One region of the Shewanella zhuhaiensis genome, then DNA from elsewhere that is predicted to be linked to it. Evidence: predicted binding sites of a transcription regulator. Region 1 holds the regulator's gene; the other holds the start of a gene.
What was found. The regulator LexA, encoded in region 1, represses DNA repair genes until DNA is damaged. The targets are predictions, from matches to a motif close to TACTGTATNNNNATACAGTA.
Positions count from the first base shown of each region.

Region 2: recN (DNA repair protein RecN) is a predicted target of LexA. The motif match lies at 10,800-10,819, and genes of this name have one in related genera.

Region 1 is NZ_JAKUDL010000004.1:181,011-196,018, forward strand. Features, by position in the region: gene MJ923_RS12765 (COX15/CtaA family protein) at 1-733, opposite strand, end outside; gene MJ923_RS12770 (hypothetical protein) at 733-1,275, opposite strand; gene MJ923_RS12775 (SURF1 family protein) at 1,294-2,049, opposite strand; gene MJ923_RS12780 (DUF2909 family protein) at 2,048-2,260, shown strand; gene MJ923_RS12785 (cytochrome c oxidase subunit 3) at 2,262-3,137, opposite strand; gene MJ923_RS12790 (cytochrome c oxidase assembly protein) at 3,134-3,700, opposite strand; gene ctaD (cytochrome c oxidase subunit I) at 3,701-5,296, opposite strand; gene coxB (cytochrome c oxidase subunit II) at 5,307-6,872, opposite strand; gene MJ923_RS12805 (cell division inhibitor SulA) at 7,260-7,766, opposite strand; gene lexA (transcriptional repressor LexA) at 7,763-8,386, opposite strand; gene plsB (glycerol-3-phosphate 1-O-acyltransferase PlsB) at 8,539-10,959, shown strand; gene mtr (tryptophan permease) at 10,959-12,215, shown strand; tRNA gene MJ923_RS12825 (tRNA-Gly) at 12,312-12,385, shown strand; gene MJ923_RS12830 (globin family protein) at 12,405-12,830, opposite strand; gene MJ923_RS12835 (VOC family protein) at 12,930-13,706, shown strand; gene MJ923_RS12840 (ribonuclease T2 family protein) at 13,707-14,678, opposite strand; gene MJ923_RS12845 (efflux RND transporter permease subunit) at 14,806-15,008, opposite strand, start outside.
Region 2 is NZ_JAKUDL010000001.1:873,193-888,200, reverse strand. Features, by position in the region: gene MJ923_RS03840 (CTP synthase) at 1-61, opposite strand, end outside; gene mazG (nucleoside triphosphate pyrophosphohydrolase) at 159-986, opposite strand; gene relA (GTP diphosphokinase) at 1,093-3,297, opposite strand; gene rlmD (23S rRNA (uracil(1939)-C(5))-methyltransferase RlmD) at 3,439-4,773, opposite strand; gene barA (two-component sensor histidine kinase BarA) at 4,868-7,696, shown strand; gene MJ923_RS03815 (YjaG family protein) at 7,686-8,300, shown strand; gene MJ923_RS03810 (DUF3319 domain-containing protein) at 8,313-8,567, shown strand; gene MJ923_RS03805 (LysR family transcriptional regulator) at 8,764-9,675, opposite strand; gene MJ923_RS03800 (AEC family transporter) at 9,792-10,733, shown strand; gene recN (DNA repair protein RecN) at 10,851-12,515, shown strand; gene MJ923_RS03790 (thiamine pyrophosphate-binding protein) at 12,695-14,521, shown strand; gene MJ923_RS03785 (phosphatidylglycerophosphatase A family protein) at 14,682-15,008, opposite strand, start outside.

The DNA of each region.
Region 1 (15,008 bases):
GGTGGGCAACATGGATGGTCATGCGGGCATGGTAATCGAGCACGCCAAACTCGAAGCTGGGGTGGGTACCCTGAAACGGTGAAAATGCATCCGCAAGGCGCAGGTTTTGACTCCAATCTCCTTCACAGAAAGGCAGCTCGGTGCAGGCCAGCGCCGCATAGTTGGAGGAGGTCCAGCCTCCCAGCAGAATTTGCGCGACCAGCACAGCCAGACAGGTCAGCGCCAAAGTACGGTATGCCCGCATGGGGCTGTCACCGCCGGGGATCCGAAAGCCGCTGGTTCTGAGATACAGCAGCGTCAGCAGTGACAGCAAGGTAAAGCCGCCCAGCAGGTGCGACATCACTACTACCGGCATAAGTTTCATGGTCACGGTCCAGGCGCCGAGCGCGCCCTGAAACAGGATCAGCAGGAAGATAAACACCGGCAGTTTGCGCGGTGCTTCGCGGCTTTTCAGACAACTGACCAAAATGATGATGACCAGCACTCCAAGCCCACTGGCAATATAGCGGTGGATCATCTCTAGCCAGGCTTTGTCCGGCTCCACCGTGTGGCCGGGGAAGTGAGTCTCCACCCTGGCAAGTTCGTGGTCGGCTGTGGGCACCTTGATATGGCCGTAGCACCCTGGCCAGTCAGGGCAGCCAAGTCCCGCATCAGACAGCCGAGTATAGGCACCCATGATGATCACCATCAGGGTAAACACCAGAGTGAGTTTAAGCAGTGTTTTCAATGCCATCAGCCAACCCTCGACAGTTTGAGCAGCTTACGCAGGTCGGCCAGCATCGCCTTGCCCTGAGTGATATTGGCTTCGCGGCCGTCCACTTTGGGATAGCTCATTACCAGGGTGCCCATGGGGTCAACCAAGATCAGAGTCTGGTCGCTTAAAAGTGGTTCAAGTTCGCTGGGCAGGGTGGCGGTAACAAAGAAATCGTCATCAAGCACAGCTTTGTTGGCACCGCCGCTGAGAAGTACCACAGGAGTGACCCGGCCCCGCTCGGCGCCAAGGGCGGTGTAGCTTTGTTTGATAAGGTACAGACGGTCTTCGCAGCTGGCGTCGCACTGTTCGGGCAGGCGATAAAGGATTTGCCAGCGCTGTGGCAGCGGGTTGGCGGCACCAAGGCTTTGATAGCTGGTGGGGCTTGCAAACAGCAGACCTTTATTGGTCACGCCCTCGGAGTACCAGTGTTGGCTCAGCACCAGCTTTGCCAGCACCACCGGAAGGGCAAAGGCTGCTACCAGCAGTAGTAGGGGACGCGCACCTGAGGTTGGGGAGTTCATGCTTCTCTCCTCTTTACATTATTGAGTTTCAATCCCTGAAGATGTGTTGCTCTTCTTCCGTGTTCTTATCCAATACAGCAGTGTCAGTACTAATAAGGCGCCGGCCAGAGAAAACCACTGAGCGGCATAACCAAGGTGTTTTTCAACCGGCATGCTGATCGGCATCCAGCGACGTGGCAGCGGCAGTCCGGGCATGGTGTCCGGTTGCAGGCAGATGTTCAGCAGTGGCTTACCCAGCTGCACCGACAGCGCATTGATATCCAGTGCCTGTATCCGCATAGGCTCTCCGGCTTCGGCGCCAAGCCCGTGACTCATGGGATTGGCCTGACGCTGATACAGTCTGCCATGCAGTGTCAGTTGCACGGCTTCAGCGGAAAGCTGCGGTAATATCCGCCTGTCGTTGCCTGCAGCGATAAATCCAAGCTCCACCGGCAGCAAAGCCTTGTAACCCGGTACCTGCAGCAGTCGATAAGCCAGGTAACCCACCTTGCCGTCCATCACCTGGTTATCCAGCAGCAATGTGGGCGTTGCCATCAAGGTACCCGTGACTTCCATTCTGGCCCCTTGCGCTTGCTGCAGTGGCGTTTGCACAAGGTTATGCATGGTCAGCGGGGTTGCCTGAAAGCGTGCTTCCTGTGCCGCCAACAGCTGCTGTTTTTCCTCTGCCCGCGACAGTTGCCAGAATCCCAACTTGACGAGCACCACAAAGAGTCCCAGAGTGAAAAGTATCAGCAACTTGCCGGCCAGCGCCGGTCGCCCCACCGGAGAATCCATGGTCACGCTCTTCAAGTCTGTGCTGGTTTTGCTGCTGCTTTTCATTATTTTCAATCTCGGCAGAGCGCTTTACATCATGGTCAAGGGCGACAACTCTGTGCCCATGAGCCGCTTTCTCGGCCGCCGGGTGGCACTTTCCGGCCTGGTGGTACTGTTATTACTGATTGCGCTGGCCATGGGGTGGATAGCGCCCCACCCCCGGCCTTACTGAGTTACAGCACGTACACGAATACAAACAAACACAGCCACACCACATCGACAAAGTGCCAGTACCAGCTCCCCGCCTGGAAGGCGAAGTGGTTGTCGGCACTGAAATGCCCTTTGAGAACCCTGAAAAACAGTACCAACAGGAAGATGGTGCCCAGGGTTACGTGCATGCCGTGGAAGCCGGTGAGCAAAAAGAAGGTGTTGCCATAAACCCCGGAGGCCAGTGTCAGCCCCATTTCGGTGTAGGCATGGATGTACTCTTCTGCCTGCAATGTCAGGAAGCTCAGACCCAGCAGAATGGTGAGCCCCAGCCACAGTGTCAGTGCGGTGCGCTTACCTTTCTCCAGCGAGACATGGGCAAAGTGCAGAGTAAAAGAGGATGTGAGCAGCAGAATGGTGTTGATGAGTGGCAGCCCGGTCCAACCCATGGCCTGGGTTTGGGTGCCGCCGGGGGTGGTTTCCAGCGGCCACACGGCCTCAAAGGTAGGCCACAGCACTTCGTGGGTCATGGCGTTGTTAGAGGCGCCGCCAAGCCAGGGCACCGCCACCATGCGGGCATAAAAGAGTGCCCCGAAAAAGGCGGCAAAGAACATGACTTCTGAGAAAATAAACCAACTCATCCCCTGACGGAACGAGCGATCCATCTGCCCTGAATAGAGTCCGGACATGGACTCGTCAATCACGTTTCGAAACCAGCCCACCATCATAAACAGGATCACGGCAATCCCCAGCAGCAGGATATATCCGCCGCCGCTGCCGCCCGATTTAAGTTGATGGACATAATTGCCGGCACCAAAGGCAATCAGGAATAGGCCGATGGCTCCGACGATGGGCCAGCCGCTTTGGCTGGGCACATAATAGTTTTGAGGCTTGCTTGTCATTTTGCTGCTCCTGCCTGTATGGCACCGGCCAGACTCTTGTCGGTGATGTCATACAGGGTGTAAGAGAGGGTCAATGTCCCTATGGACTCAGGCAGGTCGGGATCCACAAAGAAGATCAGCGGCAGCGATGTGCTGTCCTGACCTGCCAATACCTGTTGGTTAAAGCAAAAGCATTCGGTCTTGTTGAAGTAAGCGGCCCCCTGACCCGGTGACACCGAGGGGATGGCTTGCCCCACGATGCGATTGCCTGAGTTATTGGTGGCATGAAATTCGGTGCGTACCAGCTCCCCCGGATGTACCTGCATGCGCTTAACTGCCGGACCAAATTCCCAGGGCATGCCGGGCTGCACCTGCGCCATAAACTCCACTTCAACGGTACGGGTCTCATCCACGCGGATTTCGCTGTAGCTGGCGGCTTCTGAGCTGGTTTTGCCATTGATGCCGAGCTTCTCGCACAGCACGTCGTAAAGCGGCACCAGAGCAAAACCAAAGCCGAACATGGCCACACATCCAAGGGCGAGCCCCAGAATGAGTTTGCGGTTTGATACCCGACCGGTAGTCATTTACTTCACCTCGGGAGGTGTGCTGAACGAGTGATAAGGCGCTGGGCTTGGCAGCGTCCACTCAAGGCCTTCGGCACCTTCCCATGGCTTGGCAGGTGCTTTCTCACCACCGCGAATACACTTGATTACCACCGCGAGGAAAATCAGCTGCGACAGACCAAAGGCAAAGCCGCCGATGGAAACTATCTGGTTCACATCGGCGAACTGGATGGCGTAATCGGGGATGCGTCGTGGCATACCTGCCAGCCCCAGGAAGTGCATGGGGAAGAAGAGCACGTTCACCGAAATCACTGAGCACCAAAAGTGCAGTCTGCCCAGTTTCTCGTCGTACATATTGCCGGTCCATTTCGGCAGCCAGTAGTAGGCGGCGGCCATAATCGAGAAGATGGCGCCGGACACCAGCACGTAGTGGAAGTGGGCCACCACGAAGTAGGTGTCGTGGTACTGGAAGTCAACTGGAGTAATCGCCAGCATCAACCCCGAGAAGCCACCGATGGTGAACAGTATGATAAAGGCGATGGCAAACAGCATTGGGGTTTCGAAGGTGATAGAGCCGCGCCACATGGTGGCCACCCAGTTAAACACCTTCACGCCTGTGGGCACCGCAATCATCATGGTGCAGTACATAAAGAAGAGTTCGGCGAATACCGGCATGCCGGTGGTAAACATATGGTGCGCCCACACCAGGAACGACAGAATCGCGATGCTGGCGGTGGCGTATACCATAGAGGCATAGCCAAACAGCGGTTTGCGGCTGAACGCGGGCACAATGGCCGAAATGATCCCGAACGATGGCAGGATCATGATGTACACCTCGGGGTGACCGAAGAACCAGAAGATATGCTGGAACATGACAGGGTCGCCGCCACCGGCTGCGTTAAAGAAGCTGGTGCCAAAGTACTTGTCGGTGAGCACCATGGTCACAGTGCCAGCCAGTACCGGCATCACAGCAATCAGCAGGAAGGCGGTGATAAGCCAGGTCCAGACGAACAACGGCAGCTTCATCCAGGTCATGCCGGGGGCCCGCAGGTTCACAATGGTCACAATCACGTTGATGGCACCCATGATGGAGCTTATCCCCATGATGTGTACCGAAAACACAAACAGCGCAGTACTGTCAGGACTGTAGGTGGTGGACAGGGGGGCGTAGAAGGTCCAGCCGAAGTTGGGGGCGCCGCCTTCCATAAACAATGAACTGAGCAGGATCAGGAACGCGAATGGCAGGATCCAAAAGCTCCAGTTGTTCATTCGGGGCAGAGCCATGTCCGGAGCGCCAATCATCATGGGGATCAGCCAGTTAGCCAAGCCGGTAAAGGCGGGCATTACTGCACCGAACACCATGATAAGACCGTGTACCGTGGTCATCTGGTTAAAAAAGTTGGGTTCAACCAGTTGCAGGCCGGGCTGAAACAATTCCGCCCGGATCACCATCGCCATGGCGCCACCGGTGAGGAACATGATGAAACTGAACCAGAGGTAAAGGGTGCCTATGTCCTTGTGGTTGGTGGTTAAAATCCAACGCATTATGCCCTTGGCAGGGCCATGATGGTGTTCGTCATGGACGCCCTGATGGGTATCGTGGGTCGTGGTAGTCATTAGCGTTCCCCTACTTTCCATGATTGTTGACGTCGGTGGCCTGAACCGCATCGCCGGTGCTGTTGCCCCAGGCATTGCGTTCATAAGTCACCACGGCGGCGATGTCCTGTGCCGACAGCTGGGCGCCGAAGGCTTGCATTGCGGTACCTGCCTTACCCTTGATAACGATATCCAGGTGGTCGGCAACGGGACCTGTGGCAATGGGACTGCCCTTCAGGGCGGGGAAGGCACCAGGCAAACCGGCACCATTGGGCTGGTGGCAGGCGACGCAGGCGGTCATATACACCTTTTCGCCACGGGCCATCAGCTCATCCATCGACAGTGGCTCGTTGGACGCGGGTTCGTCTGCAACCACTGCTGTAGGCGAAGTTTCGCTGCCGGCAGATGGCTCAGTGGCAGCTGGCGCCGTATTCATGGCAGGCTCAGAGCTTGAGGGGGCTGCGCTGGCTGCACCATCAGGGCTGTGGCCATTTACGTCGGCCGCTTGCACTGTGTCACCGGTATTGTTACCCCAGGCATTACGCTCATAGGTCACCACGGCTGCGATATCGGTGGCAGAAAGCTGCTTACCAAAGGCTTGCATGGCGGTGCCGGACTTGCCGTTAATCACTATCTCAAGGTGATTGGCTATCGCGCCTGTGGCGATTGCGCTGCCTTTCAAGGCCGGGAAGACCCCGGGCAAGCCTGCGCCATTGGGCTGGTGACAGGCGGCGCATGAAGCCAGATAGACTTTTTCGCCCTGGGCCATTAACTCGTCCATGGACAGGGTTTGATTGAGTGCAGCGGCAGCTTCTGCAGCCTGTGCGCTGGCTTTCTGCTTCTGGGTTTCTACCCAGGCATCAAACTCATCTTCAGCCAGTACCTGCACCACAATGGGCATAAAGCCATGGTCTTTGCCGCAAAGCTCGGCGCACTGGCCACGGTAAATGCCGGGTTTGTCTACCCGGGTCCAGGCTTCATTGATAAAGCCCGGATTGGCATCCTTTTTCACGGCGAAGGCGGGAACCCACCAAGAGTGGATAACATCGTCGGAAGTCATCAGAAAACGGACTTTACGATTGGTGGGCAGTACCAGAGGATTGTCGACTTCCAGCAGGTAATGCTCGCCCTTGGCTTCAGCACCTTCAATTTGCGCGCGGGGAGTAGCAAGAATGCTGTAGAAACCGAAGTCATGGTCGAAGTAATCGTAGCGCCATTTCCATTGGGAACCTGTGACTTTGATGGTCAGCTCAGCATTGGAAGGATCTTCCATGGCAATCAAGGTTTTGGTGGCCGGAATGGCCATGCCAACCAGGATCAGAAAGGGTACCAGGGTCCAGGCTATTTCTACTTTGGTACTTTCATGGAATTGGGCGGCGACGGCGCCCTTGGATTTGCGGTGGTTAATCATGGCGTAAATCATGGCGCCAAAAACCACCACACCTATGGCGCAGCAGATGTACAGGATGGTCATGTGCAGGCCATAAACCTTGCCACTGATCTCCGTTACGCCCTGCGTCATGTTTAGCGGCATGTCAGCCGCAAGGATTGGCGGGGCCAATAAAGCCGCCGCGATACAATACAACCAATGCTTCACAAGACATCTCCTCTGTCAATTGCATCAAGCAACTACAAAGAAAAGTCACACAGTAAGTCTCTGCTCTATGCAAACTCTTCAGTTCCCACAAAAAGCAACGATGACTTCAAAGTGCATTGGCGGTTTGATTGTTGATTAGGTATTTACAGCTCTCTTAACCACACTTGCACCTACAGCTGAATATATCGGTCAGATCCGCATTACCCATGGCGCAAGCCTCAGATACTGCGACGACATAATCGCCAGATATAACAAACGAATCGTTGTTAGCCTGAACTACATTACTTGCAGTTTAAATATTGATCAAGATCACTTTCTTTTCTAATTATCTGAAAAAATTATCGAAAAAAAGCCCCGAAAACGGGGCTGAAGGGGATGAAGCTGTGATTAGTGGAATTGGGCCGGGTGCCTGAGTATGGTGTTTGGCTCGGTTCTTCCTGGCAAGTTGTTGGCATGAGAGTGAGTATTTACATTTTCAAAAATCACGCCGAGGGCAACGGCATTTCGGGCAACCAGTTCAAGGCGGCGCTTGTCTCTGGCTTCCAGTGCATTGGTCCAGCACAGTACCGCGCTTGAAGTGCCATTGGTCAGGGCTTTTTCCATCGCCCAAAGAGTTTCAACTTCGTCCTTGGCATGCACCAGCAATACTCTGTCCATACGAACACCAGCCTGAGCCAGCATGGCTTTAAGGCCAATGTTCGGCGGGCTGATAAGTACAATCCAGCGACCTTCCAGGCTCAGGCGAGCCAGTTCCGGTGCCAGGTTGGCTAATTCATCACGCCCCATGGAACAGGTTGAGCGGGTGAGCACCTGAGCCGGACCCATAGCGCTGCTTGCTGGGACATCTGTCCACAGGCCGGGATGGCGCGGTGCGTTGCCAAGGAGTTTGTTCATAGCCAGTCTCCGTTGCGGATAACCCCAACTGCCAGCCCTTCAATGGCGAGGCTTTGATGGGTCAGATCCACTTCAATGGGGGCAAAATCTTCGTTTTCGGCATGCAGATAAACCACATTGCCTTTCTTCTCGAACCGCTTCACGGTGACATCATCTTCAACCCGTGCCACAACAACCTGGCCATTACGGGCCTGATCCATTTTGTGCACGGCCAACAGGTCGCCATCGAGAATACCTATGTCTTTCATACTGTCGCCGCGAACCCGCAGCAGAAAATCGGCCTGCGGGCGGAACATATTGGGGTCGACCTGGTAATACTGTTCGACATGTTCCTGCGCCAGAATGGGTTCACCCGCAGCCACCTGACCGATAAGTGGCAGACCCGGATCGGGCTGATCTTCCAGCTCGTCACCGGCGAGACGAATACCACGGGAGGTGCCGGGCATAATCTCAATGCAGCCTTTTTTGGCCAACGCTTTGAGGTGTTCTTCGGCGGCATTGGCACTTTTAAAGCCAAGCCGGGTGGCAATTTCGGCCCGGGTTGGGGGCATGCCGGTTTCGGCGATATTGCGTTTGATCAGGTCCAGGATCTCGGCCTGGCGCGGCGTCAGCGGTCTCATGGGTGTTCCTGTTTTTCTATACAGTTACTGTTAGTATATACAGTATTTTGATCAGTGCAAGTATTAACCATTTTTCAGATTATTGGCGAAGGGATATGGCTGTCTGATATTCTATGCCGCTATTGATAGAAGCCAGGTCCCAAGAAAACAGCATGTCAGCACACGACTCTATTTGGTTTAAGTCTCTGCGTTGGATCCAGAAGCATCTGGTGCACACCATTGTGGTGCCGCAGGACCCCTTTGCCGATTTGAATCTGGATCCCGCCAGACCTTTGGTTTATGTGATGAAAACTGAGTCGGTGAGCGACATCGCCGCCCTCAATGAAATCACTGGCAAAATGGGGCTGCCCAGCCCTTACGAGCCGTTGAAACTCGACGGCGTGGAAACTCCCAGAATCGTTTGTCTCGAAGGCAGTAAGCCGCTGTTTGGCAAGCGCGAAAGCAACGAGCCTTTCCTGCAGACCTTCTTGCAATTGCTGGCGTTGCATCGTCAGCAAAAGGATCTCGATATTCAACTGGTGCCGGTAAGCCTGTATTGGGGCCGCACCCCAGGCAAAGAAGACGACAGCATGCGTGCTGCTGTGCTGGAGCGTGAAGATCCAACCTGGCTGCGTAAGTGTTTGATGATTCTGTTTTTAGGGCGCCACAACTTTGTGCAGTTCTCCCGCGCAGTGTCGCTGCGCAGCATGGCCGATGAACACGGCACCGATAAGCGTATTGCCCACAAATTGGCACGGGTGGCGCGGGTGCATTTCCGCCGCCAACGTAAAGTGATGACAGGCCCTGTGCTGCCGAATCGTCAGGCGATGTTCCATGCCCTGCTCAAGTCCGATAATCTCAAGAAGGCCATTGCCGAAGAGGCGGCCAGCAAAAAGATTTCCGAAGAAAAGGCCCGCGAGACTGCCATTGAATATCTGGATGAAATCGCGGCAGATTACTCCGACAGCCTGGTGCGTATAGCCGAGCGTTTCCTTACCTGGCTTTGGAACAAGCTCTATAAAGGCATCAGCATCAAGGGTGCCGAGCAAATTCGTCAGCTGCACCACGATGGACATGAAATTGTCTACGTGCCTTGTCACCGCTCGCACATGGACTATTTGCTGCTGTCTTACATCCTGTATTACGAAGGCATGGTGCCGCCCCATATTGCGGCGGGTATCAACCTGAACTTCTGGCCTGCCGGTCCCATGTTCCGTCGTGGTGGCGCCTTCTTCATCCGTCGCAGTTTCAACGGTAACAAGCTCTATACCGCGGTGTTCCGAGAGTATCTGGATCAGCTGTTTGCCAAAGGCTATTCGGTGGAGTACTTCACCGAAGGTGGCCGCTCCCGAACCGGTCGTCTGTTGGCTCCCAAGACGGGTATGCTGGCGATGACGCTTTCCTCTGTGATTCGTGGTATTGAACGCCCGGTGACTCTGGTGCCCGTGTACCTTGGCTACGACCATGTGATGGAAGTGGCGACTTATCACAAGGAACTGTCGGGTAAGAAAAAAGAGAAAGAATCGGTGTGGCAGGTGTTTGGGGCCATCCGTAAGCTTGGCAACTTCGGCCGTGGTTATGTGAACTTCGGTGAGCCTATAACCCTGCAAAACTTCCTCTCCGAGAAGGTGCCCGATTGGCGCGAGCAGGTTAGCGAAGATCCTGAGCAGAAGCCGAGCTGGCTCACCCCTGTGGTAAACTCCTTGGCCAATCGGGTGATGACCCGTATCAACAACGCCGCCGCCGCGAGTTCGGTCACCCTCTCGAGCATGGTACTGCTGGCATCTGAGCAAAATGCGCTGGAGCGCGGTCAGCTTGAGCGGCAGATTGACCTCTACCTGAACCTGTTGAAAACAGTGCCTTACACCGGCTATGCCTCGGTGACTGAGGGCAGTGGTAAAGATTTGGTTGAGCGCGGCCTTGAACTGAACAAGTTGGTGGAAACCCGTGATGAGCTGGGTTCCATCATTTCCATTGAAGATGGCCAAGCCATTTCAATGACTTATTATCGAAACAATATCATCCATTTATTTGTGATCCCGTCGCTGCTTGCCACCATTATGGTGCGTCATGAGCGGATATCCCGTGCCGACCTGCATGAAATGGTGGCCGAATGTTATCCACTGCTCAAGGCTGAGCTGTTTATGGGCATTCAGGATCTGCCAGCCTATGTAGACGCGCTGGTGGATGCCTTTGTTGCCGAGGGCCTTATCCAGGGTGACAGCGAGCTTGCGCTGGTAGACGACCGCATTGCGCAGTTATTGCTGCTTGCTGGCGTGGTCTCTGAGACCCTCAAGCGCTATGCAGTGATCTTTAACCTGCTGGCCGAATCACCGGATATGGAGCGTTCTGACCTTGAGCATCACAGCCATCGGCTTGCCAGCCGTCTTGGCTCCATTCATGGTGTGACTGCGCCGGAGTTTTACGACAAGAAGCTGTATGCGTTGCTGTCGAGTAAGTTGAAGGACCTTGGCTATCTGTCTGATAAAGCTGATCGTAACAAGGCCCGTAAGATCCGCGATCACGTCAATGGGCTGCTGCGTGGCTCGGTACGTCAAACCATTATCGATACCGTCACCCAGGAGCGCGACTGATGGCAAACCACATGAATGCGGCCCGTCATAAGGCCAAGGCGCCGTCCTTGCTTGGCGGTGCCATGATCATCGCCGGTACCACTGTCGGTGCCGGGATGTTTTCGCTGCCGGTAGTGGGCGCAGGCATGTGGTTTGGATGGTCTCTGGTGTTGATGGGCGGCATTTGGCTGTGTATGTTGCTGTCTGGCTTGTTGCTGCTGGAAACCAACTTAAGATACGAGCCCGGCGCCAGCTTCGATACCCTGACCCGTGACACCCTCGGGCGCTTTGGCCGGATTGTGAATGGCCTGTCCATCGCCTTTGTTCTCTACATTCTCACCTACGCCTATATCAGTGGCGGCGGCTCGATCGTCAACCACAGCCTGGAAGGCTTAGGGATCAGCTTGCCCCAAAGCATTGCCGGACTGGTATTTGCGCTGGTGCTGGCTCTGGTGGTGATGATAAGTACCCGCGCGGTGGACCGTATTACCACCATCATGCTGGGCGGTATGGTGATCACCTTCTTCCTCGCCGTGGGCAATCTGCTGATTGAGGTCGATACCCTCAAGCTGTTTTCACCCGACGGTGAGCAGCGTTTTTCGCCCTTCCTGTGGGCGGCCATCCCCTTTGGTCTGGCCAGCTTTGGCTATCACGGTAACGTGCCTTCGCTGGTGAAATACTACGGCAAGCAGCCGTCGGTTATCATCAAAGCCATTGTGATTGGTACCTTTATTGCATTGGTGATTTACGTGTGCTGGCTGCTGGCCGCCATGGGCAATCTGCCGCGCAGCCAATTCAGCGATATCATCGCCCAGGGTGGCAATATGGGGGTGCTGGTGTCGGCGCTCTCTGGCGTGATGGCCAGCGAATGGCTTGGCAAAATGCTGACCCTGTTTGCCAATCTGGCTGTGGCGTCTTCATTCCTTGGGGTGACGCTGGGGCTGTTTGACTACCTGGCCGACCTGTTTGGCTTTGCCGATACCCGTACCGGCAGACTGAAAACCGCGGCCATGACCTTCCTGCCACCGACCCTACTTGGCATTCTGTTCCCCAATGGTTTCTTGATTGCCATCGGTTTTGCGGCGCTGGCAGCCACTGTGTGGACCTTGTTGGTGCCCGGGATGATGGCCTTTAAGCTGCGTAGCCGCGAGCCTGACTATCAGGGCTTTGTGGTGCCTGGCGGCAATCTGGTGATTTATCTGGTGATCGCGTTTGGGGTGCTGACTGCGGCGTGCCATTTGTTGGCGATGGCCGAGCTACTGCCTATTTACAGATAATCGAAAACAGCAGTGCATCATGCGTCCAGGCGGCGCGTGGTGCGTGCTGGCTCTCTTGACAAAGGCATGGAATTCAGTAATTTGTATCCATGTTCGGCGGGTGTAGTTCAATGGTAGAACGGCAGCTTCCCAAGCTGCATACGAGGGTTCGATTCCCTTCACCCGCTCCATATTCCCATCTTTTTCGCCTCAGTGGCTTATCTGACGATTCATCTCGGCTTTCATCACATCCGACACCAGATGCAGCACCGCAATCCAGGCCGCCTTGATATCTGGGGTGAACTTGTCACCCAACCCTTCGGCGAGTGTGTAAAGCAGCGCATTGCCCACCGGGGAAAAGTGCGTGGTTTTTACGCCGTATTTGATATGGCGTCTGGCGAGATCTTCAAGCACCGGCACCAGGGTATCCGGTCGTTCCAGCCCTTTCACCGCGGCATCCAACATGGCCATCAGTTTGCGTCCCTGACTGCGAATATCGTCTTTGAACAGGGGCCTCAGAGTAGGGTCAATTTCAAACAGGTTGCGGTAAAACAGCGCTGCAGCATCGTCAGAAATGGGCCTGACCAAGTCGAATGATTGGCGGATTAACTTAATTTGCTGTTCAGTCAAAGACATCGTGAGTCCTTCCATGAAAATGTCCCCTTAAGCATAGACAAAATTTCAGCTGACGACTTAACTTGAATTCCACCCACCAGTCAGGAGGCAATCGTCATCATGAGGGTCACTGAATATATTCCCGGTCAGCCCTGTTGGAGCGAGTTGGCCACCCACGACTGGCAGGGTGCCAAACGCTTTTATCACGCCCTGTTTGGCTGGGATATGGCCGACATGGCCTTGCCCGGCAGCGCCTTTTCCATGTTTACCCTCGATGGTGACGACCTGGGCGCCATCTATCAGGTGCCCGATGTAGCCGTCGATAATCTCAAAACCCAGTGGGGCATCTACTTTGCCACCGATAACGTCGACACCACCATCGCCAGGGTGCTGGAGGCCGGTGGTACTTTGGTGATGGGGCCCCATGACATAGGCCATGCCGGTCGTATGGCGCAGCTGGCCGACCCCGAGGGTGCCAGGTTTGCCGTATGGGAGTGCAAGCTGCACATAGGGGCTAAACGCCGCCACGAGCCCGGCGCCCTGTGCTGGGTTGAACTGGCCAGTCGCAACCCTGCCAGAGCCCATCAATTTTATTGTGAAGTCTTTGGCTGGGATTGCCGCGAAAGCAGCAACAGCGAGATGCGTTACTGTGAATGGTTGGTGTCGGGGGAAGCCCACGGCGGCATGTTGGAAATGACCGCCGAGTGGGGTGAGATGCCACCCCACTGGATGCTGTATTTTCAGGTGTTGGACTGCGACGAGCATGCAGCCCGGGTCGAAGCCCTTGGCGGCAGGGTATGTGTGCCGCCAACGGATATCCCCGGGGTGGGGCGTTTTGCAGTGCTTAACGACCCTGACGGTGGGATATTCTCAGTGATTGCCCTGAGAGGCTCCTGATCAGCCTGGCTTGTCCACCAGAAAACTGGCCGGGCAGCTGTCTCTGAGGTCGGGGCCGCTGCGGGCCATCAGGTGTTTGATTTCAATCGAACTGTCGAGCCTGTCCGGCAGGCTCAGACGCACCTCGGTCAGCAGGCCGCGGCTGCAATGAAAGCTCACTCGCTTGCCGCTGTGCTTACCAAACTCCTCGGTAAACAACTTGCGTAAATTGGCGGTGGTTTGCATCTTGCCACTGCTCTGGGCCAGTGCCTTGGCCATGCGGCTCTCGTTCACCAGTCGGGTCAGCCTGGCGGCCTCGATAAAGTAATCGCTGGCATCCATGGTCTGACAGCTGCCGTGTTTCCACCATTGGTGACGATCCAGACAGGTGGAAAACTCAGCTGACGGCATCACGCCCGCCAGGGCAGTTTCCGCCTCTTTGTTCAAAGCAATGGCCGGATAATTACAAAATCCGCGTGCTTTTTGGTGTACCGAGCCGCAGAAACCATAGTCGGTACCGCAACTGGCTTTGTTGGGCCACAGGCCGTGCAGGGTAAGTGCCTGCCAGCGGGCATCGTCGGGGTTGCCTTCCAGCGCATGACACTCACGTTTGCCCTTGCCGTAAAGTTCGCAAAATGCACCCTGCCAGCTCAAGGCCAGAATATGGCTGTCCTGCTCGCCTGCCACATCACAACGGCCGCTGTCGGCGCTTGTTCCCTGCTGCTCAATTTTACCGCAGCGTCCATTCACCCAACGCGCCGGCGAGGTGAGAGCGGCCGTTTCCAGACGCACCCAATCAGGGCGATTGGGGTTACCCAATACTTCCAATACGGAGTAGTGCTGCCCAGGGACTGTCATCACTTCCCCAGGGTTGGTGAGTTTGTTTTTGGACTGATACAGGGGGCAGTTTTGGTCAGCAACAAAGGTATCGGCCTTTGCCGACGCAACAAGACTTAAGGCAATGAGCGGGATAAGGCGCCGCAACAGGGACATGTTTGATAAACCCATAACCACAAAATGTCACCAGTTTATCAGGCTTCCTCCGAAGAGGAAGCCTTACAGATCAATAACTAGACTTTAGGAGGGTATGGCCTTGCCCTTAGGGCTGACCATCCCATGCTTAAGTGTTATCGCCACCTTTTTTGCCGAACGGCATGCGCCGATATACCAGCAAATAAAGGGCGGGCAAAACAAACAGCGACAGCAGTGGCGCCGTGACCATGCCGCCGACCATGGGGGCAGCAATCTTCTGCATCACATCGTTGCCGGAACCTGCGCCCCACATGATCGGCAAGAGACCAAAGAAGATGGTCGCCACTGTCA
Region 2 (15,008 bases), on a different contig from region 1:
CAATGCCTTTGCCCAGCGACGAAACCACGCCGCCAGTCACGAAGATATACCTTGTCGTCATGCTGAACCTGAGAAAATATGAGTGTGAAAATATGTGCTTGTAAGAAAGCACCAGGACGGGGCGACAGTATATCAAAGCCCTGTGCTTTCGACAAACCTCAACGGGGAGATTTTTCCTGCTCTTTTACCTGTTCCCAGAAGCCATCAAGCTCAGCAAGGGAATAATCAGTCAATTGTCTGCCCCCCTGGGATGCCAGTTCCTCTACGCCGCGAAAACGGCGCTCAAACTTTTGATTGGCCTGGCGCAGCGCCTGCTCAGGCTCAACCCCCAGATGGCGCGCCATGTTCACCACAGCAAACAACAGGTCGCCCATTTCGCTGGCAACCCGCTCCGGGTCGGGATTATCCACCTGCACTTCGGCCAGTACCTCGGCAATTTCTTCTTCCACCTTGGCCACCACCGGCGGCAACTCGCCCCAGTCAAAGCCCACCCGGGCAACCCGCTTCTGGATTTTGGCGGCGCGGCTTAGGGCCGGCAGTCCAACCGGCACGTCATCCAAAACCGAGTGTTTGTCTTTGGCTTTACGTTCAGCGGCCTTAATGGCTTCCCAGTTGTCTTTCACTTCTTTACTGGAGTTCACTTCAATATCGCCAAACACGTGTGGATGGCGGGAGGTGAGCTTGGCACAAATGCGTTTTACCACCTCTTCGAAGTCAAACAGGCCCTGTTCTTTGCCAAGCTGGCAGTAGAATACGACCTGAAACAAGAGATCGCCCAGCTCATCCGGCAACTCATCAAGATCCATGCGCTCTATGGTGTCGGCCACTTCGTAGGCCTCTTCCAGCGTAAAGGGCACTATGGTGTCGAAGCGCTGCGCCTTGTCCCAGGGGCAGCCATGCTCCGGGTCGCGCAATTTGGCCATAATGGCCAGCAGCGGATTGATGTCGGCGTTTGGCTGTTCATTTGCACTGATTTCGGTGCTCATTTTGCTATCCCCATTAACTGCGCTCGGCACGCAGCCAAAACGTACAAGACGGTAAAAACAAAGGCTGCACAGCAGCCTTTATCGAATATTCACGGGTTCACCGGTATCACAGGCGTCTGGCCTCAATCACGCCATCGACCTGACCGAGCTTCGACAGCACCCTTGAGAGGCCATCAACGTTATAAAGCTCGAGCTCAAGCTCAATGGCCGCGGTCTGGTTTTTGATATCCGAGGAGCTGCTCATGGCAAGCACATTGGATTTCTCCGCCGCCAGCACCGAGGTTAAATCCCGCAGCAAACCGGTTCTGTCATGGGCCAGCACCCGCAGACGGATTTTGTAACCGCCTGAGTAATTCTCACCCCAGACCACATCCACCACCCGCTCGGGATGGGCGCGCATCAGCTCTTTCACCTGCTCGCAGTCGGCGCGGTGCACCGAAATACCGCGGCCCTTGGTGATAAAGCCAAAGATTTCATCACCGGGCACAGGGCGGCAGCACTGGGCGATATGGCTTAGAAGGTTACCCACGCCATTCACTTCAATCTGATCCCGGGTCTTGGCAATCGGCTTGTGCTGGCCTTTTTTAACCAGCTCATCCACCGCCTCTTCATCGGAAATCTCATGCACCCGCATCCGGCTCTGGATGTGGTTCACCACCTGATTAAGACGCACATCGCCACCACCAATAGCCGCCAGCAGGTCGTCCATATTGGTCATGTTAAAGCGCTCAATGGCGCTGCCAACATCCTTCAGGGTCAGTCCGACACGGCTAAGCTCAGCCTCCAGCATCTCGCGGCCGGCGGCCAGGTTTTTGTCCCTGTCCTGCTGCTTAAACCAGTGCTGGATTTTACTGCGGGCACGGGAAGTCTTGATATAACCCAGGTTGGGGTTGAGCCAATCGCGCTTGGGATTGGGGTGCTTGGAGGTGATGATTTCAATCCGCTCACCGGTTTCCACCTGATAGGTGAAGGGCACAATGCGGCCATCCACCTTGGCGCCAATACACTTATGGCCCACCTGAGAGTGGATGTAATAGGCAAAGTCGAGCACGGTACTGCCAGCAGGCAAGTCCACCACCTCGCCGGAGGGAGTGAACACATACACCCGGTCTTCGAACACCTGGCTGCGAATTTCTTCCACCAGGTTGCCGCTTTCCACCACGTCTTCCTGCCACTGCAGAATTTTACGCAGCCAGTTAATTTTCTCTTCGTAGCCGCTTTGTTTGCCTGCATGGCCCTCTTTATATTTCCAGTGGGCCGCCACGCCAAGCTCGGCGTCCTGATGCATCTCTTCGGTACGAATTTGAATTTCGACGGTTTTGCCCTCAGGCCCTACCACCACTGTGTGGATAGACTGATAGCCGTTGGGCTTGGGGTTGGCGACATAGTCGTCAAACTCCCGCGGAATATGATGATAAAGGGTGTGCACCACACCCAGGGCGCCGTAGCAGTCCTGCAGGCGGTCGGTCACAATCCGCACAGCGCGTACATCAAACAGCTCATCGAACTTGAGGTGCTTGCCCTTCATCTTGCGCCAGATGGAGTAGATGTGTTTGGGGCGGCCATAGACCTTGGCGCGAATATGCTCTTCGTCGAGCTTGGCCTGCAGGTCGTTTACAAACTGCTCGATAAAGGTTTCGCGATCGATGCGCTTACCATCAAGCTGTTTGGCAATTTCTTTATAGGTTTCAGGATGCAGATAGCGGAAGGAAATGTCCTCAAGCTCCCACTTGAGCTGACCTATGCCCAAACGGTTTGCCAGCGGCGCATAAATATCGGCGATTTCACGGGCCAGCAGCACCCGGGTTTCTTCATCGGCGTTTTTCACCGCCCGCAGCAAACACACCCGCTCGGCAAGCTTAATCACCACGGCGCGAACATCTTCCACCATAGCCAGCAGCATCTTACGGATGTTGTCGATTTGCACTTCGGCGGAGCGCGACTGCTCACCGAGTTTGAGGCTGCCGATGGCGTTCATGGTCACCACGCTGGCAACGAGATTGCCCAGCTTGTCACCGAACTTTTCGATGAGTTTTTCCTGTGGCAGCAGCCCGGCTTCCTGCACCGAAAACAGCACCGCCGCCTGCAGGGTTTCAAGATCCATATTCAGCGGTGCCAGGATTTCAATCATCTCCCGGGCACGGAACATCAGCGCCTGATGGGCTTTCACATCCTTGACCGGCATGGCTTGCACGCTGCGCAGCAGCGCAAGCAGGACCTCGGCGTCCTGTGGTTCCTCCACATAGCGGGCAACCCAGTCTTCGAGGTTGAAATCGACGTCGGTGAAGTGTGCTTCGCGGACTGACACCATAGGTTTAAGGATCCCTCTTCACTGCTATTTTCACAGCGACTAAAACAGCTAAAGCCTTTATCTTCAGGATTGCTGCGAACTTGTCAAACCATAGCAGGCCAATTGGCCATTAAATTTGCTACATCACGCAAAATCCATCGATTATTTTACAAGTTCGAAAAGTGCCATGCCTTCACTGTGGTGAGTCTGGGGGAACATATCCACCAGCCCCAAACGACTCAAACGATAACCAGCCTCTTTCAGCAGCGCTGCATCCCGGCCCAGGCTGGCTGGATTACAGGAGACATAAAGCACGCTGGCAGGCTTCATCTTTTTAAGCCACTTTAAGCTTTCATAGGCGCCGGCGCGGGCTGGGTCCAGCAGCAGCTTGTCGATTTTGCCAAGCCAGGGTTCGGCAGCTAAATCGGCGCTCAAATCGGCGCAGTAAAATGCCACATTTTCCAGGCCATTTTTAGCGGCATTGCTACGGGCGCGTTCCACCATTTCGGCAACGCCTTCCACCCCAATCACTTCAGCGCCACGCTTTGCCAGCGGCAGACTGAAATTGCCCACACCGCAAAAGAGATCCAGTACCCGCTCACCGGGCTGAATATCAAGCCAGTCAATGGCCTGAGTGACCATGGCCTGATTCACCTTGCTATTGACCTGAATAAAGTTACCGGGAGCGAACTCAAGCTCAATACCATCGCTCAGCTGATACGCCGGCAGTGCGCTGTCAGTGGACATGAATTCAAGCTCGCCTTCGTTACCCTGCAGCAGCAACGCTATCTGCTTGTCATCGGCAAAGGCCTGCAGCAGCTTTTTATCGCTCTGAGCCAGCGCTGCCGTGATACGAAGTACCGCATAAATGCCACGCTCGGTGTGTAGCAGCTCCAGATGCCCAAGGCGCTGCTTGCCCTTCAAGCGGTTAAGCAGCTCGGAGAAAGGGGCTATCAAATCGGACAAAGGCTTTGCCAGCACGGCGCAGTGCTCAATCCCCACCACAGTTTTGCTGGCCTCTTCACGAAAGCCCAGCGACAGGCGCTGATTGTCTTTGCTGAGCAGAGTAGCCAGACGCGCCCTGCGACGATAATGCCAGCCTTCGGCCACTAAGGGGGCTTCACTGATGGTCACGGCTTCACCAAGACCCCGGCCGAGAATGTCAGCCAGGGCGGCAGATTTGTACTCTCGCTGGGATGCAAGCGACAAATGCTGCAAATCACAGCCACCGCAGCGGCCATACCAGGGGCAATCCGCAGCCTGACGCGACTCGCTCGGCTCAATCACGTTAATCAGGCGAGCGTGAGCATAGTTTTTCTTCTGGTCGGTAAGCTGCACTTCAACGGTTTCACCCGTCAACGCGCCCGGAATAAAGACTACCTTGCCCTGATATTCGGAAATTCCTGCCCCCAAATGATCGAGCCTTTGCACCTTGAGTGCTATCTTTTGGGAAAGCTTTTTCGCGTTATTGGGCTTTGCTTTGAAAAACTGTGCCATTGTGGTCTCACACAAGAAAAATCTGTTAAGACGGCCGGGTTTCTGGCAGTCTTAGAACATTCAAACTCAAAGGAAAACAGGGATAACCCAGCACATGAATACCGCGCACAATATGACAAAATACAGTCTGCGGTCCTGGGTATTGGTGTTGGCGCTGGCGCCCACGATCCTCGTTGGTATTCTTTTGGGCAGCTACTTTACCATAAACCGCTTCTATGATCTCGAAGACACGCTCAAAGAGATGGGCAGCAACATCATCGAACCGCTGGCCATTTCTGCAGAGCAAAGTCTGTCGACCAACAATCGCGAAATTACCAAGGTGCTGCTGGCCCGGGCACAGCTGAATAAGTCGACCCTGGTCAAATCCATTGCGATTTTCGACATTAATAATCAACTGTTTGTTACCTCCCATTACCACAAAGACTTCGAAGTAATGCGCTACAAAGAGGCGCTGGACAGTCTTAAGGAAACCCAATTTGAGCATGAGGGCGATACCCTCATAGTGCGCACGCCTATTTTCGCCATTAACAGCAAAGCCCCCAGCGGCGCCGATCGCAGCGACGATGGCAGCGGCCGTTTTAACGATGCTGTGGTGATGCCCGACAACTCCAACGCCACCCTGCTGGGTTACGTCTCTTTGATGCTCAACAAAGAGAAGGCGCTGCTGGAGCAGCACAGGGCCGCGGTTGCCGCCTTTATTATCGTGCTGATTGGGGTGCAGCTGAACTTGCTGTTTACCTTCCGCCTGGTGAAAAACGTGACCCAACCCATCACCGACATGGTGAAACTGGTGGGCAAAATTCGCGAAGGGAAGCTCGACGCCAGACTCGAAGGCAACCTTATCGGCGAGCTGGATTTGCTAAACCGCGGTATTAACGCCATGGCCTCGTCGCTGTCGGAATACCACGACGAGATGCAGCAAAACATCGACCAGGCCACCTCAGATTTGCGTGAAACCCTGGAGCAGATTGAAATCCAGAACATCGCCCTGGACAGAGCCAAGAAGGATGCGCAGGAAGCCAGCCGGATTAAATCCGAGTTCCTGGCAAATATGTCCCACGAACTCAGAACCCCGCTCAACGGGGTGATTGGTTTTGCCAGACAATTGCTGAAGACGCCGCTGCACTCAAGCCAGATGGAATACATCAAGACCATCGAGCGCAGCGCCACCAGTTTGCTGCAAATCATCAATGATATCCTCGACTTCTCCAAGCTTGAAGCCAACAAGATGGTGCTGGAGAGCATGCCCTTTGGGCTGCGCTCATCGCTGGAAGACACCATCAACCTGCTGGCTGGCAGCGCCCACGCCAAGGGGCTTGAATTTGTGGTGGATGTCGACTCAAAGGTACCCGAAAACTTAAGCGGCGATGTGATGCGGCTGTCGCAAATCACCACCAACCTGGTGGGCAACGCCATCAAGTTCACTGAGCAGGGCAGCGTGCATCTCAGGATCAGCCTGTTGTCTCAGGAAGAGAACAACATTACCCTGCGCTGTGAAGTAACCGACACAGGCATAGGCATTGACCCCGAGCAGCAGGAGCTGCTGTTCCAGGCCTTCGGTCAAGCCGACTCATCGATTTCCCGTCGCTATGGCGGCACCGGATTAGGCCTTGTGATCACCAAACGTTTGGTGGTGCAGATGATGGGCGGCCGCATCGGGTTTCATTCCGAGGTGGGCAAAGGGTCAAGCTTCTGGTTTACCGTGCCACTGCAACTGAGCCCCTTCCCGGCCCACGACACCCTGCCGCTGGAAAAACTCATTGGCCATTCGGTGCTGTTGTTCGAGCCACGTAAACTTACCCGTGAATCCATCGCCCGCAAGCTCAAGGACTGGCACATGATGGTGACCCTGGCGAGCAGCGAAGATGAACTTGAGCAACACCTTGGCGACAGACACTACGATGCAATTTTGCTGTCGGGCCAAAGCTGCGAAACCTGCGAAGATCTGCAGCGCCATCTGGCCAAGGTAAAAGATCACACTGGCTCTTTACTATTGCTGAACGACTGCCTCGACCCAGAGGTCTACACCCAGGAAATGGAGCCCTTTGTTGACCTGGTACTGCAGCTGCCTGTGAGCGAGCTTAAGCTGGCGCAAAACCTGATTTTCCCGCCGGTGAAGCGCGATGTAGCACCCAAGCCGCAAATTACCAAGGCGCCGACCACCCGCCATCCGCTGAACGTGCTGGCGGTGGACGATAACCTCGCCAACCTGAAACTGATTGATACGCTGCTTAAAGAACTGGTTGCCAACGTGGTGGCCGTCAGCAGTGGCGATCAGGCGGTTGCTCTTGCCAAGAGTCGCGCCTTTGATTTGATTTTTATGGATATTCAAATGCCAGGCACCGATGGCATTACAGCAACAAGGCTTATCCGTCAGGACTCGCTGAATCGCAATACCCCGATTATTGCCGTGACCGCCCATGCGATTAACGAAGAGCGCGAGCGCATTCAGGCCAGCGGCATGGATGGCTACCTGCCGAAACCGATTGACGAAGCGGCCCTTAAAGGCGTGATTGCCCGTTGGCTGACCCGCCCCAAGTTCACCCACTTCGACAGCAACACCCTCAACTGGGAGCTGTGTTTAAGCCAGGCCAACCAAAAAGAAGACCTCGCCATCGACATGTTGAAGATGATGCTGGAATCTTTGCCCGGCACAGTAAACGATATCGAACTTGCCATGGCCCGCAGCGACAACGAAGCCATGTTGTACACGGTACACAAACTCCATGGTGCCAGCTGCTATTGCGGCGTGCCCACCACCCAGAAACTTTGCCAGCAAATCGAGTCTGCGCTCAAGCGCGGCGCCGAGGTGGCAGATGTAGAACCGGAAATCCTTGAGTTACTTGATGAGCTGACTAAGGTAGAATCGGCGGCAACCCAAGTTATTTCCCAGATGTCAGCGGAAGTTCCCAATGAGCTCTAAACCCGGATTTTTCAAGCGCCTCAAGGCCTTGTCCCTGCCTCAAAAGCAACTGTTTGCCGTGGCTCTGTGCCAGCGCATGTACCCCAACTACCAACTGTTCTCCGAGGTATGCGAGTTTGGCGACCCCAAGGTGCTGGATACCGTACTGAACCTGCTGTGGCAGTCGCTTTACGACCGCAAGCTGAAGCTGAACCTTGAGCTGCACCTAGATCGCCTGGAAGAAGTGACGCCTGAGCCTGAGCAATTTGACGTTTATGGCGCCTACCCTGCCATGGATGCAGCTGTGGCTCTGGTGAGTCTGCTCAGCGGCATCGAGAGCAAAATCGAAGAAGACATCACCAACATCAGTAAATTGTCTTCGGCAACCGTGGCCAACTATATCGAAGCCATCAGTGATGTAGAGCTGGACGATGAGGCGCTGGACGACTTTGTATTCGCCCACGAAGCCATGGTCGCCGAGCGCGAACTGCAGGCGTCACTGCTGGATTTGGTTGAAGATAACCCGGATATGTCCGCCGACTTTATCAAGGCGCTCAGAAAGGAAATCGTCAGCAGTGGCGTATCCAACATCGGGATCAGCGTGCAGGACACTGCGCAGGCCTGAAAGGGTTAATCGATGAAAACCTTGCTCTATCAGGGATATGTACTCACCAACAGCGACGGCAAGACCAACAGCTGGAAGCTCACCATAGGTGACGAGGTGCGTATTGGCTCCCTGTTTGAGCTCAGGCGTCAGGTGGCATTTTTTCAGCAGCTGGGGATACTGCCGCCTGTAAAGGAATACGCCAGCGGCGAAGCCGGATTCAAGCTCAGAGGCAAACCGGGCGAAAAGCCGCGCAAGGCCGCAGGCAGCCTCAAAATAAAGCGATAACAGGCCTATTGACCTGTGGCGATAAGCTGCAGGCTCAGGCGCAGTTGCTGCCAATTGCAACAGCCGCCCTTAACTCCCGCCCTCAGTCTTCATTGCTTAACCGCTTTCCCGCTTTCCCGCTTGCGCAAGGTCCTCATGCCCCCAATATCCCGCAAACGCCAGTTGCGGGTCTTGCGACTTTGGCTTACAGCGCGCTCTAATCCACCACACCAGTCATCGAAAACAGGCCATCGGCACGGGATTTCATAAAGTCGATAAAGGCTTTGACCTTGGCGGGCTGCTGCTGGCGCTGATGACACAGAATCGAGATCCGCCGCCGCTCGCCAACCCAATCGGTGAGAACAGGCACTAAGGCACCCGATTGCAGCTCCTGCTTGAAGAAGAGCTCCGGCCCATAAAGAATACCGCCATCGTCCACACAGGCGCTGATGGCGCCCTGTAAATCGGTCAGGGTCAAACTGGCGGGGCCATCATAGTAAAATGCTTCCCCCTGGGGGTGACGCAGTGACCAGTTATACAGCGGCCACACCTTAATGATGTCATGGCTTGCCAGCGCGCTGGGATGCAGAGGCTTACCCCTGGCCTCGATGTAGGCAGGTGAAGCAACCAGCCGATAATCCAAGGTGCCCAGAGGCACTGCCACCCAGGATGAGTCCGGCTGAATGCCGCCTACAATGGCAATGTCGATACCCTTATCGATAAGGTCCACCACCTCGTTTTTCTGGGTAATGTGTAATCGAATGCCCGGATAAGTGCGACGAAACTCGTTGATAGTCTTCATAAAGATCATCGAGACAATGGAAATGGGCGCAGCAATCCTCAAGGTGCCTTCCAGCAAATCTTCACCACCGCCATACAAGGTATCCACCGCGCTCACCAGCGCCCTGTAACGCTCGTACAGCGCCATGCCCTCTTCGGTGAGGCGGATTTTGCGGGTACTTCGCATCAGCAGCTGACGACCACGGCTTTGCTCGAGGCGGGATAATTTGCGGCTCACGGTAGCCACCGGCATGTCGAGGCGCATAGCCAGTGCCGACAGACTGCCGGCATCCACCAACTGCACAAATAGGTAAATCAGCTCGAGTTCGCTGCCGGGATGCTCTCTCATCACCCGCACTCCTTTGTTACTGCGACCAACTGCCAATGGTCAGGCCGCTTTATCATATGCTAATTTGCCCCTTACGCGTGATCCCCCTACCGAATTTGTGACCCCAAGAGGCCTGTATGTCGCAACTGCTTTTGCCGCTCCTCGCCGTGATTGCCATTATGGCAGCAGGCGCCCTGTGCAATCGCATCCTGCCAAGGCCGGTGGAAGGGGTGCTGAATCAATACGTGTACTTTGTGGCATTTCCGGCGATTTTATTCATAAGCCTGGCCGCCACACCCTTCGATGACATCGTGAACCCAGGCTTTGTGCTTGGTTATCTCGGCGCGATGGCGCTGACCTACTTTAGCGTGTATCAAATCTATTGCCGCGCCGAAGGAAAAGCGCGTCCCGCCGCCATCCGTGCGCTGGCAGCCACCTTCGGCAACACCGCCTTTATTGGCATTCCGGTATTAATGGCGCTCTACCCAGGTAATAACACCGCCATGATGGCCGCCGCAGTGGCGAGCCTGTTATCTGTGCTGATGTTTGCCGTCACCGTGGTGCAGCTAAGGCTGGTGCACGAGTCACTGCCGCCCGTTCAGCGCCTGTGGCTGATGGCCAAAGTAGTGGGAAAAAATCCCATTGTACTTGGCAGCGCATTAGGGGTTTTGGCCTCGTATCTTGAGCTCATACTGCCAGCCTCAGTCGAAACGCTGGTGAGGATTGTCGGCCAAAGCTCCAGCCCCTGCGCCCTGTTTGCAATCGGCATAGCCCTGGCCCGGTCACTCAAAGAGCCACCACTGCCAGCGAAAGATTTACCCTTCTGGCCCATAAACCTGGCAAAACTTGCTATCCAGCCGCTGCTGGCGCTTGGTCTGCTGGCCGTGCTGGGGGTGTCGTCAGAGCTTCTGATCATGGGTGTGTTGCTGGCCGCCATGCCAACCGCCGCCAGTGTGTATTTGCTGGCGTACCGCGACCAAACCTTGGATAAACAAACCGCCCGCGGCATAGTAACAGGTACAGTGTTAACCCTGCTCAGCCTGCCGATGTTGGCAAGCGGACTTAAATTCATCGTTTAATCAAAACGATAAAAAATATTTTCATCGGGATGTTTGCAAAGATTTACTGTACAAAAAATCAGTATATACTGTTTATCAATACAGTGGTTTGGTGACGTATCACACAGGATTGCCATCATGCTTTGTCAGCTCAGCATCAATAATTTTGCCATCGTCAGATTTCTGGAACTGGATTTCCGCCCCGGCATGACCAGCATTACCGGCGAGACCGGTGCCGGTAAGTCCATTGCCATCGATGCCCTTGGTCTGTGTTTGGGTAACAGGGCCGATGCCGCCGCCGTGCGCCCGGGCGCGTCAAAAACCGAAGTCAGTGCCCGCTTCTCACTGGACGATGTGCCTTTAGCCCGCCGCTGGCTGGAAGATAACGATCTTGAGCTGGAAGATGAATGCATCCTCAGACGCACCATAACCGCAGATGGCCGCTCCCGCGCTTACATCAACGGTAATCCAGTGCCCTTATCGCAGTTAAAGGCCCTAGGTCAGTATTTGGTGGGTATTCATGGTCAGCATGCCCACCACGCACTGCTGAAAAATGAACATCAATTACAACTGCTCGACAGCTATGCCAACCACCGCATGTTGCAGGAATCGGTCTCCAGCGCCTATCAGCGCTGCCGTCAGGTTGAATCCGAGCTCAGACAACTCGAACAAAGCCAGCAGGAACGCATCGCCCGTAAGCAGTTGCTGCAATATCAGGTTGAAGAGCTGGATGAGTTTGCCCTTGCCGAAGGTGAGTTCGAACAAATTGAGGCCGAGCACAAACGCCTGGCCAATGGCACAGCGCTGATTGAAGATTGCCAGCACACCTTATCGCTTCTGAGTGAATCCGATGAAGGCAATATCGAGTCATTGCTGAACCGGGCATTGTCACTGGCAGCTACCCTGGAATCCCTCGACCCAAGCCTGGCTCCCATCGGCAATATGCTCAATGACGCCCTTATTCAGGTTCAGGAAAGTAGCAGCGAACTTGGCCGCTACCTGTCCAACCTTGAGCTGGATCCAGAGCACTTTGCCGCGCTGGAAGAGCGTTTGTCCAAGGCCATGACCCTGGCGCGTAAGCACCATGTGGCAGCCGACAAGCTGGCGGCGCATCATCAGGAGCTGGCACAGGAACTCGCCGGGTTGGATTCAGATGAAGCCCAGCTGGATGAGCTGAAACAGCAAGTGATCACCAGCCGAGAGGCTTATCTCAATCACGCCCAGAAACTGAGCCAGAGCCGCAGCCGTTACGCCAAAGAGCTCGATAAGCTGGTGACAGCGTCTATTCAGGAGCTGAATATGCCCAAGGGCAAGTTCACCATCGAAGTCAGTTTCAACGACAAGATGCTAAGCCCCAGCGGCAGTGACAGCGTCGAGTTTCTGGTGACAACCAACCCCGGCCAGCCGTTATCGCCGCTGGCCAAGGTCGCCTCCGGTGGTGAGCTCAGCCGCATTGGATTGGGTATTCAGGTGATCACCGCCAAGAAGGTGTCCACCCCGACACTGATTTTCGACGAAGTGGATGTAGGGATCTCCGGCCCCACCGCCGCCGTTGTGGGTCGCATGCTGCGTTCACTGGGCGAAGCGACTCAGGTGTTTTGTGTCACGCACCTGCCGCAGGTCGCCGGTAACGGCCATCAACATATGTTCGTCAACAAAACCAGCAAGGGCGGGCAAACAGAGACCTCCATGCAACCGCTGGACAAAGAGCAGCGGGTGCAGGAATTGGCAAGGTTGCTGGGTGGCGACACCATCACCAGTAATACGCTGGCCAATGCCCGCGAGTTGCTGCAAGGGGCGTAACTGCAGAATGCCAGTTATTACCCCATAAAAGTCAGATGGTTAACTAAAAATCCCTTTCTATTGTCAAGCCCCGGTGACAGTCGTTCATCCGGGGCTTGTTGTCAGAACTGATCTACATCAACACCCGCCGGAAAAGCGCCCTCTAAGCTGATGCCATTGTGTTTTCAACGGGACAAGCGATGAACGCCATCAGTCAAAATCTCGGTAACGCCTACCGTGCACAGTTACCCTCTCTGGGGCAAAGCCTGTGTGAAGTGCTGACATTTTTCGGACTCGAGCGCATCTACGGTGTCGGCGGCGACTTTGTCGCCAACCTTATCAATGCGCTGGACCCAAGCATCAGCGTGCTGCCCTCAAGTAACGAAATGCACGCGGGTTTTAGCGCCTGTGCCCAAGCCGAGCTAACCGGCCTTGGCGCCTGCCTGACCACTTACACGGTTGGCAGCCTGCCTTGTGTGTCGGCAGCGGCCCTTGCCCGCACCGAAGGCCTGCCGGTGATTTTTCTGTCCGGTGCACCGGGGGAAGGCGAAATCCACGGTCAGGCACTGCATCATATGGTGTATCCCGCCTGTGGCTGGCATACCGATGTTAATGCCGCGCTCAATGCATTTAAGGCGCTTGGGATCAGAGCCGAGCGGCTTCAGGGGCAGCGTCATCAGGGGCAACCCAATGTGGCCGCTGCACGCTTTTTTGAGTTGGTATGCGATGCCGTGCAAACCCGTCAGCCGGTATATATTGAAGTGCCACGGGATCTGGTGAATATGCCTACCCAAACACTCAGGCTCCCCTCCTCCTTGCAAGCGCTCAGCGCATACACCCGTCTTGGTCTGGAAGGTGCTGAGCTTATTGCAAGCGACATCACCGAGCGGCTGATTCGAGCCCGTGCGCCTTTGCTTTACCTGGGTGAGCGACTCAGAATGAACCCTGCACTGCTGACCCGGGTATTGGCCTTTTGCCAGCGATTGGGGCTGCCATACGCCACCAGTTGGTTCGCCAAGGGCATGGTAGATGAATCCCATCCCCTGTGCCTTGGTGCCTACAATGGCGTATTCAGCGCCTGCCGCGGGCAGGAATACATTGACCAGCACGCAGACTATGTATTGGAACTTGCCACCGCAATTTATGACTCAGATACCAACAATGCCTTTGCCAGTGGCACCCACACCATAGACATGCACCCGAATAAAACCCTGCTGAAAGGCACGGCTCGCAGTGAACTGGATTTATTGGCGGTGATCGAGGAGCTGGAACGAGCGAAACTTCCAGTACGAAATCTTGCACTGGCAGAACTGCTGCCACCAACCGAACATGCTGAAGAAAGCAGCCCTGTCGAGGCAAGGCTCAGTTACGCCAACCTCGCTGACACCATCAACTATTTTCAGCGCAGTGCCGGCCAGGATCTGATTTTGGTGCCTGAAGTGGGCAATGCCCTTTTTGCCGCCTTTGCCCTTGAAGCCAGAAGCTCTGATCTGGGCAGAAGCTTTCTTGCCAATCCCTGGTATGCGGCCATGGGCACCAGCCTGCCTTACGCACGGGCCATTGCCGATGAGCTTGCCGTTAAAAACAGTCGTCAACCTATTCTGCTCATCACCGGAGACGGCGGCTTTAACTTTCAGTGTAATGAGCTGATAAACCTTCAAAAACAGCGCGCAAACCTCATCATTCTATACATGCGCAATAACCTGTTTCATTTGGGTAAAGCAGGCGATGCCCCCATCTATCACTGCAACGATGAAAACTTCAGTCCAGCGAGTTTGATAGCAGCCTATGGCGGGCATTATCACCAATGCGACAGCCGCGACCGACTGGTCGATGTGCTGCACACCTGTTGCCTTGGCGGACTGCATCTGATTGAAATCCCGACCGCCACCAGCAACGATAGCCTAAGCCCCATCGCCGTGAAGCTGAACACCTACATAGGATTCAAAAATGGTGCGCCAGACGCCGTTGCCGCCTGGTATTCACTCTGTGGCAAAACTCAGGTCACAGTCGAGGGCGAGCTGTAAAATTTAAGCACCCAGTGACGTTTTGCAGAACGGCTCATATGCCCCAAGCGAGCGTCCTGTTAGCCATTCATAGCATCGCCGGTTCACTCGGCTCACAACGACAAAGGGCGCCTGAGCGCCCTTTGTTTTGTACTGAAGTTAGCAGTGCCAGCTGAAAAGCTCAGGCGAAAAAGTATGCCAACCCATGGAGGCACGCCAGGGCAAACAGCCCGGCCAGTACATCATCGGCCATAATCCCAAGCCCGCCATGTACCCTGGCATCCAGCACCCGAATAGGCCAGGGCTTGAGGATATCGAAGAATCGAAACAGCACGAAACCCACCAGCAGCCAGACAATACCGGCAGGCGCAGCAATCATAGTGATAAGCAGCCCTGCCACTTCGTCCCAGACGATAGCGCCATGGTCGTGCACCCCCATATCTTTGGAGGCGCGGTCACAAATATACACCCCGGCGACCACGGCAATCACAGTGGCCAGCAAATACCA